One region of the Rhizobium sp. P1_E1 genome, then DNA from elsewhere that is predicted to be linked to it. Evidence: riboswitches for the same ligand, from Rfam matches in the RefSeq annotation. Region 1 holds a riboswitch; the other holds the start of a gene.
The links. Region 1 has a riboswitch for thiamine pyrophosphate ahead of thiC (phosphomethylpyrimidine synthase ThiC). Riboswitches for the same ligand answer to the same signal wherever they lie in the genome.

Region 1 (4,414 bases):
ACGAGCGGGGGCATGGGTCTGTCTCCTTGTTGAGGGGTTGGGCGGATGCGCATCAGGATGCCAGCGCGCGCTGCTGGCTGAGGCAGCTCATGAAGCCGTCTCGAAGCATCGCGTCGTCGAGGTTCCTGCCGATGAAGACGATTTCGTTGAGCCGCTTTTCCGATGGCCCCCAGGCCTTTCCGGGGCGTCCTTCAAGCGTCATGTGCACGCCGTGAAAGACATAGCGGCGCTGRTCGCCGTGGAGATTCAGCACGCCCTTCATGCGGAAGAGGTCCGTGCCGATCTCCTGAGCCAGGCGATTGAGCCAGACGTTCAGCGCCGCTGGATCGAGCGGGCCGAAGTCCTGGATCGCCACGCAACCGATGCTCTGGTCGTGCTCGTGTTCATGGTCCTTGAGAATATCGGGGTCGATAGACAGGATGTTCTTGAGGTCGAAGGCGCCGACGTCGAGCACCGCGGAGAGCTCGACCTTGCAATCCCTCGTCCGGATGATCCGGGCAAGCGGATTGATCCCGCGCAATTGCTGCTCGGTGGCGGCAAGGTCCTCGGCGCTCTCCAGGTCGATCTTGTTGAGCAGCAGCACGTCGGCAAAGCTGATCTGCTCCCTCGCCTCGTCCTGAGAGAGCTGTTGCTTCATATGGCGGGCATCGACGACGGTCACGATCGCATCAAGCTGCAGCCGCCTGGCGAGCGTTTCGTCGAGCAGGAAGGACTGGATAACCGGCGCCGGATCGGCAAGACCCGAAGTCTCGATGATGATGCGGTCGATTGGCCGTCCGGAGCGCAGCAGTTCGCCGATCGCGGCGATGAGATCGCCCCTGACAGTGCAGCAGATGCAGCCATTGTTCAGCTCGATGACCTCGTCCGCCGTCGGCACCACGAGCTTTCCATCGATGCCGACCTCCCCATATTCGTTGACGATCACCGCTACGCTCTCGTTTTCGATTGAGGTGAGCAGGTGATTGAGAAGCGTGGTCTTGCCGGTCCCGAGAAACCCGGTCAGAATTGTCGTCGCAAGCTTTGCCATGCCTCATCCCCTTGCCGTCCGAGCACGCCTCCGCCGTCTCGGCCAAATGACCGGGCTGAAAAGGCGGCTCCGCTGCTGTTTGCTGGTCTGATTACGCCGGAAGCGCCGATCAGACGAGGAGAATTACACTTGCAATACCGTCACGAGGCAAGAGACCTGATGTTTCATATTCGGCCAAATAAACCGCAGATTCTGCCAAAATGATGAGCTTTTTTGATTTTTGATTAAAAACTGATCATACCGTCTAATTATTGATCTTATTGCCCCTTTCCCGATCATTGACAGGATGGGCATGAAAAACAGTCTGGTTTGCGCAGCTTTGGCGAGGGACGCCATGCGCAAGTTGGCTTTTCGAGGGCATTCTATTGTCGCCGGCGAAAGTGGTGCCGCTAGGGGTGGTCGGGTGACAGCGGATGGGCACCGAGCCGTTGGCGACTGCTTTGCGTTCCTGGAGGTTCTGGCGGGGAATTGGGCCGGCGCTGAGCATGCCACATTCGCTAAACTCCATGAAGCCAGTCAGCCCAGCGGCGCGATGAACAGAACTCAAGCGGTCGGGATATGGGTTCTGAATGGTGCCCTAAGGGCTTGACGGAGCGGCATTTCTCACAATAGCTTAGCCCTATTCACCAGGGGGGTCCCGCCAAGGGGCTGAGATACTGCTGGTCGGATCGGCTTTGGCCGCCCGAGGCGCAGTGACCCGTTGAACCTGATCCAGTTCATACTGGCGTAGGGACGGTGCGGGCGCTGCGGCAGCGAGGGCGGGTATCCGTCCTTCGGAATCCACGGCGTTTTTTCATCATTCCAACACTGGAACTGGGTCTCCAAACGTCAAAACTTGGAGCCTCGAACCATGAATATTGCAGCCACCAAACTCACTCCGGTCGTCACCACAGGTCCGCTTCCCGCCTCCGCGAAAGTCCTGAAAGCAGGCACCATTCATCCGGATATCCGCGTACCGATGCGTCAGATCGCACTGCACCCGACCTCTGGCGAACCGCCAGTCACTGTCTACGATTCTTCCGGTCCCTACACCGCAGAAGGTGCCGAAATCCGCATCGATGRAGGCCTGCCACGCCTGCGCGAAAGCTGGGTTCTTGCTCGCGGTGATGTTGAATCCTACGGGGGCCGCATCCTCAGGCCGGAGGATAACGGCTTTGTTTCAGGCGACAGGCTGACGCCGGAATTCCCCGTTCGCAGCCAGCCTTTCAAGGCGAAGGCGGGGAGGGCCGTTACCCAGCTCGCTTATGCGCGGGCCGGCATCGTCACGCCGGAAATGGAATTCATCGCCATTCGCGAAAACCTCGGCCGACAGGCGGCCAAGGAAGCTCTCATCCGCGACGGCGAAAGTTTTGGGGCCCATATCCCGGATTTCGTGACACCGGATTTCGTCCGTCGGGAAGTCGCGGAAGGCCGAGCGATCATTCCCGCCAATATCAACCATCCAGAATCCGAACCGATGATCATCGGCCGGAACTTCCTGGTGAAGATCAATGCCAATATCGGCAATTCGGCTGTCACCTCGTCCATGGCGGAAGAAGTGGAAAAGATGGTCTGGGCGATCCGCTGGGGTGCCGACACGGTCATGGACCTGTCGACCGGCCGAAACATCCACAATATCCGCGAATGGATCATCCGCAATTCGCCGGTGCCGATCGGTACCGTGCCGCTCTACCAGGCACTCGAAAAGGTGAACGGCATTGCCGAGGACCTCACCTGGGAGGTTTATCGCGATACGCTGATCGAACAGGCCGAGCAGGGCGTCGACTATTTCACCATCCATGCCGGCGTGCGGCTCGCCTATATCCCGCTGACCGTCAATCGCGTCACCGGCATCGTTTCCCGCGGCGGCTCGATCATGGCCAAGTGGTGTCTGCACCACCACAGGGAGAGTTTTCTTTACGAGCATTTCGAGGAGATCTGCGACATTTGCCGCGCTTACGACGTTTCCTTCTCGCTCGGTGATGGCCTGCGCCCGGGATCGATCGCTGATGCCAACGATGCGGCGCAGTTCGCAGAACTGGAAACGCTCGGCGAGTTAACGAAAATCGCCTGGGCGAAGGATTGCCAGGTGATGATCGAAGGTCCCGGCCATGTGCCGATGCACAAGATCAAGGAAAACATGGACAAGCAGCTCGCGGTTTGCGGCGAGGCGCCTTTTTATACGCTCGGACCGCTAACCACCGATATCGCGCCGGGCTATGACCACCTCACGTCCGGCATCGGGGCTGCGATGATCGGCTGGTTCGGCACCGCCATGCTCTGCTACGTGACGCCCAAGGAACATCTCGGCCTGCCGGACCGCAACGACGTCAAGGTGGGCGTCATCACCTATAAGATCGCGGCACATGCCGCCGATCTCGCCAAGGGCCATCCGGCGGCGCGGGTGCGCGACGATGCGTTGTCGCGCGCCCGTTTCGAGTTCCGATGGGAGGACCAGTTCAACCTCTCGCTCGATCCGGAAACCGCGCGTTCCTTCCACGACGAAACGCTGCCGAAGGAGGCGCATAAGGTGGCGCATTTCTGCTCCATGTGTGGCCCGAAATTCTGCTCGATGCGGATTTCGCACGATATCCGCGCCGAAGCGCAGAGGGAGGGGTTGCAAGCCATGGCCGCCAAATACCGCGATGGCGGCGATCTTTACATGCCGGTCGAAAACCTTCCGGGTAACGCATAATGTCTACCTTTCTCGTCAAAGGGGCCGGTGTTGCCGGCCTCGCGATGGCCCATGAGCTCGTCAGGCGGGGCTTTTCGGTCGAGGTGATCGAAAAAGCCGGCGCGGCGGGACTTGGCGCCTCGCATTTTGCTGGGGGAATGCTCGCGCCCTATTGCGAACGGGAGGCGGCCGAAGAGATTGTCCTGACATTGGGCCTGGGCGCGGCCGGATGGTGGGAGGAGGCCGTGCCCGGCGAGGTTCGTCGCCGCGGTACTCTGGTCGTGGCGCAGCCGCGTGACCTTCCGGATCTCGTCCGGTTTGCGGCGCGCACGACCGGTCATGTCTGGATCGATCGCAAGGGTGTGACCGACCTCGAACCTGCACTTGCCGGCCGCTTCGAAAAGGCTCTTTTCTTCCAGCAGGAAGCGCATCTCGATCCACGCCGCGCACTGGCCAGACTAGCCGGCAGGCTCCGCGAGCGTGGCGTCGTCTTCCATTTCGGCGGACACGAGCCGCAAGACCGGCGATTTGCCGGCGTGCTCGACTGCACCGGGCCAGCGGCGATACCGCGACTTTCCGGCATGCGCGGCGTGCGAGGCGAAATGCTCTATCTGGAAACTGCGGATGTGACGCTTTCCAGGCCGATCAGGATGCTGCATCCACGCCATCCGATCTATATCGTGCCCCGCGACGATCACCGTTTCATGGTCGGGGCGACGATGATCGAGGCCGAA
Region 2 (4,414 bases), on a different contig from region 1:
TGGTACCGGCATTGTTGACGAGCACATCGACCCTGTCGAAGAAGGCGAGAGCATCTTCAGCAAATTGCGCTGCGCCACCGACTGCGGAGAAATCGGCATGCAGCAGCAGCGCCCGTCTTTCAGATTCAGCCGTCAGCAGGAAATCCGGGAGGTCGCGTCCCGGCTTGCGCCCGGTATGGACGATTACTTTCGCGCCGCAGTCCAGGAACTGCCGGGCCACTTCAAGGCCGATGCCGCGACCGGCGCCGGTCACGACCACATTGCGATTTTCGAACAGTCTGGGATGAAACACGAAGCCGTCCTCCTCGCGGACAGTGCCGCCGGTTGCGTCACTCGCCCTTAACATATGAGCACGCCGACCGAAAGAAAGGCGCGCATCGATCTTTCCCGGGAGAGACTTGGTCTCACCCCGGAAACTGCTCTTCCCAAGAAGTTCCAGCCTTCTAGTTTTCGGTCTCCAGAAGCCGCGCGCCTGGCCCCTCCTTGCCGAGCCGGTCGCAGGGATTGCGCAACGGACAGCTTTCGATCGACAGGCAGCCGCAGCCGATGCAGCCTGTCAGACGGTCGCGCAGCAGGCTAAGCCGCCTGATTCGGGCGTCGAGATCATCCTTCCAGCGCGCCGACAGCGTCTGCCAGTCGGCGACGGTCGGTGTGCGTCCCTGCGGCAGGGACTCGAACGCCGCCTGGATTTCCGAAAGCGGAATGCCGACACGCTGCGCCACCTTGATGATGCCGAGCCGGCGCAGCACATCGCGGCCATAGCGCCGCTGGTTGCCGCGGGAGCGGATGCTCGAGATCAGCCCCTTGGTCTCGTAAAAATGCAGCGCCGAGACGGCCAGGCCGCTGCGCTCTGCCACTTCACCGACCGTCAGGAGCTTGCCGAGCGGCGCCGCAGGAATTGTATCCATCACCTCTTGACCTCAATATTAGTTGAGGTTTTATACCCTTGGCTCCTGCAATCGTAAAGTCCAATCGCAACAAGGAGCGACGCGTGAAAACACCCACCAGGCTGGCTGTCATCTATGGGAGCACGAGAGAGGGCCGCATCTGCGACCGGGTGGTCAAATGGCTGACGCAGGAGCTCGTCCGCTTCCCGCAATTTGATATCGACATCATCGACCCGCTGGATTTCGCGCTGCCGGCCAACCGTGACATGACGCACCCCGAAATCGACAGGCTCGCCGGACGGCTTGGCATGGCCGACGCCTTCATCATCGTCACGCCGGAATACAATCACAGCTTCACCGCCTCGTTGAAGTCGATCATCGATTTCTTCTTCGAGCCCTGGCAGGGCAAGCCGGTCGCCTTCGTTTCCTATGGCGGCATATCTGGCGGCCTGCGCGCCGTCGAACAGCTGCGGCTCGTCTTTGCCGAACTCCACGCCGTGACGATCCGCGATTCGGTCAGCTTTGCCGCACCTTGGAACCGCTTCGACACAGACGGGCGGCTCGACAATCCCGCCGACGCAATGCGTTTGCTCGATCGGATGATGGCGAGGCTGGAATGGTGGACGCAGGCGCTCGTCACTGCCCGCAGCGATCGTCCCTATACCGACACAGAGCGCCGCGCGTCTTTTCGGACGCGCTAAGGACGCTCTATTACTTTGAATCTGCGCATAACCCCGAAAATCGATTCCGATTTTCGGGGTTATGCGCTAGCCGCCTGAGGCAGAGAGCTCCGGTTCCGTTCCCGGCAGGTACGGAACCATTGGGAACACCCGGACAGGACCTCCGTCCGGGTGTTTCCCGTCGCATCAGGTCCATCCCGACCGCGCAGACGGGTTCGCAATTTTGCTGTTGCGGGGAGGAAACCCCGGTGATAGTTTCCGCGCAAATAACAGGGGAGCTCCGTATCGCCGGGGCTGAGATGTGAGGTGCAAGCCTCTGGACCCTTCAAAGCTGATCTGGGTAATGCCAGCGGAGCGAGGTTCAGATGTTCTCAGGCGCACAGGTGTCACTCTATCCGATGTCCGGCAATTTCGTCGGCATCATTCTTGATGCCGTCAAGGCGCTCGACCCCTATCGCGACCGGCTGCGCATCGAGACCGATGACATCTCCACGCTGCTGGTCGGCCCGCCTGACATTCTCTTCGCCGCCATGCACGATCTATTCGTTGCCGCTGCGAAGACCGGCGAGCATTGCGTCCTGTCCGCCGCCGTTTCACGTGGCTGCCCCGGCGAGCCCGACGACGTCATCTGCGGCGTCAATCCTTCCCTCGGTCAGGCGGAGCCGCTTGCCGAACGTATAACAGCCGCACTTGCCGCCGTTGAAACCACCACCGAGACCGGCCAGCCGACCGCTGCGCAATTCTCGCTCTACGTCATGGGAACCGGTACCCATATGGACGAGATTTATGGCTGCATCGACTTCCTGAAGCGCTCCGGCACCTTCGACCGTGCCAAGAATTTCTGCACCAGGCTTTCTGGCGATGCCGGTGCCGTCTTCGCAACCATTCGTGAGGCCTTCTATCGCTTCGGCGACCCCGAGGACATGTTACCCTCGACATCACGGCGTCTGCCAATAGCCCGACGAAAGCCTGAAATCGAACGCTGATGACACTGCCACAACCATCGGCTTCGCGCCTTGCCGCGCACCGCGCCGCTCTCTACCGGGGCATACCCGCCTTGCTGGCCGGCTGCGTCTTTTTGGCGGCATGGGAACTCTATGTCGATCTTTCCGGTATCAAACCTTCCATCCTGCCGGCGCCTTCGCGCATCGTCATCCAGGGCTGGCTGAACCGCGAGGCGCTGATATCAAACACCTGGCCGACGCTCGGCGCGACACTCGGAGGTTTCGCGCTGTCGCTGGCCTTCGCCTTCGCCGCCTCGATCCTCATGGATTTCGTGCCCTTCATGCGCCGGGCATTGCTGCCGATCTTCATCGCCAGCCAGACCCTGCCGCTGGTGGCGATCGCGCCCCTCGTCGTCCTCTGGTTCGGCTTCGGCCTGTTGCCGAAGATCCTGCTGGTGGCGCTCGTCACCTTCTTCCCGCTGCTCGTCGCCTTGCTGCAGGGCTATGAATCGACTGACCGCGACATCGCCGAATTGCTGAATTCGATGAAAGCGAGCCGCTGGCGCATTTTCCGCCTGGCACGGCTTCCCTCCTCGCTGCCCTATTTCTTCGCCGGCCTGCGGATCTCGATCACCTATGCCGTCGTCGGCGCGATCTTTGCCGAATATGCCGGCGCCGCCCGCGGCCTCGGCATCTATATCCTCAACGCCAAGAACAATTTCCGTCCCGATCTCGTGCTCGCCGCCGTCGTCATCAGCGCCGTCCTGACACTCTGCCTCTTCGGAGCGACGCTATTGATCCAGCGCCTCGTCATGCCCTGGCAGCCAACCGCGGAGCGGCGCCGATGAGCGATGCAATGGTTGAACTGCACAATATCTCGAAGTCCTTCGACGGCATGAAGGTGCTGGGCGATATTTCGCTCGCCGTCGCAGACGGCGAGTTCGTTTCGATCGTCGGCCCCTCCGGCTCCGGAAAATCGACGGTGCTGCGACTGCTGACCCAGGCACTGCGCCCCGATGCCGGCACCATGCTTTTTAAGGGCGTGCCGCTGGAACAGGCGCCGCATTCCTTCGCCTTCATGCCGCAACGCGATGCGCTGATGCCCTGGCGCCGGATCATCGACAATGCGGCACTCGGTCTCGAGGTGAAAGGCATGAGCCGCCGCGCGGCCCGCGCCGCCGTCGCGCCGCTGTTCGAGAGCTTCGGCCTTGCCGGCTTCGAACACCACTATCCCTCCGAGCTGTCAGGTGGCATGCGCCAGCGCGCCGCGCTGCTGCGCACCGTCGTCCAGACCCAGGACATGCTGCTGCTCGACGAGCCTTTCGGCGCGCTGGACGCGCTGACGCGCACGCAGATCCAGGAATGGCTGCAGGGCATGTGGACCGAACACCGTTGGACGGCGCTGCTGATCACCCACGATGTTCGCGAGGCCGTGTTCCTCTCCGACCGTATCTACGTGCTTTCGGCCCGTCCGGCGCGTATCATCCGCGAATTCCGCGTTCCCCTGCCCCGCCCGAGAAGCATTGCCGATCTCGGCTCGCCGGCGGCCCAGGCGATCGAAACCGAAATCCTGCAAACCCTGCTTCATCCGCTAAAACAGGATGATTTTAGGCCGGTCGGCCTCAAATCTGAATCCTGTTCTGATTTAAAGAGTTAGAGCATGATGTCGTCCGAAAACCGCTCACATTTTTCGGCATCATGCTCTAGAGACCTGAGGAGGTCACCATGCTGCTTCTCACTCGTCGCCAGACGATCTTCGCCGCCATCGCGGCAAGCCTCGCCGGCCGTACCGCCCTCGCCCAATCGGCGCCCGCAAAGGTTCGCGTCGCGCTCGACTGGACACCCAACACCAACCATATCGGCATCTATGTCGCCAAGGCGAAGGGCTTCTATGCCGATGCCG

Region 2: linked by a shared signal. The riboswitch ahead of AC1D1Z_RS05365 (YkoF family thiamine/hydroxymethylpyrimidine-binding protein) and the one ahead of thiC (phosphomethylpyrimidine synthase ThiC) in region 1 are both predicted to bind thiamine pyrophosphate.

Annotation. Positions count from the first base shown of each region.
Region 1 is NZ_JBFUAY010000214.1:1,080-5,493, forward strand. Features, by position in the region: gene AC1D1Z_RS31720 (DUF1097 domain-containing protein) at 1-14, opposite strand, end outside; gene AC1D1Z_RS31725 (CobW family GTP-binding protein) at 53-1,027, opposite strand; TPP riboswitch at 1,646-1,778, shown strand; gene thiC (phosphomethylpyrimidine synthase ThiC) at 1,878-3,701, shown strand; gene thiO (glycine oxidase ThiO) at 3,701-4,414, shown strand, end outside.
Region 2 is NZ_JBFUAY010000008.1:19,118-23,531, reverse strand. Features, by position in the region: gene AC1D1Z_RS05380 (SDR family NAD(P)-dependent oxidoreductase) at 1-292, opposite strand, end outside; gene soxR (redox-sensitive transcriptional activator SoxR) at 444-908, opposite strand; gene AC1D1Z_RS05370 (NADPH-dependent FMN reductase) at 992-1,588, shown strand; TPP riboswitch at 1,829-1,942, shown strand; partial or broken gene AC1D1Z_RS05365 (YkoF family thiamine/hydroxymethylpyrimidine-binding protein) at 1,933-2,540, shown strand; gene AC1D1Z_RS05360 (ABC transporter permease) at 2,553-3,359, shown strand; gene AC1D1Z_RS05355 (ABC transporter ATP-binding protein) at 3,356-4,168, shown strand; gene AC1D1Z_RS05350 (ABC transporter substrate-binding protein) at 4,237-4,414, shown strand, end outside.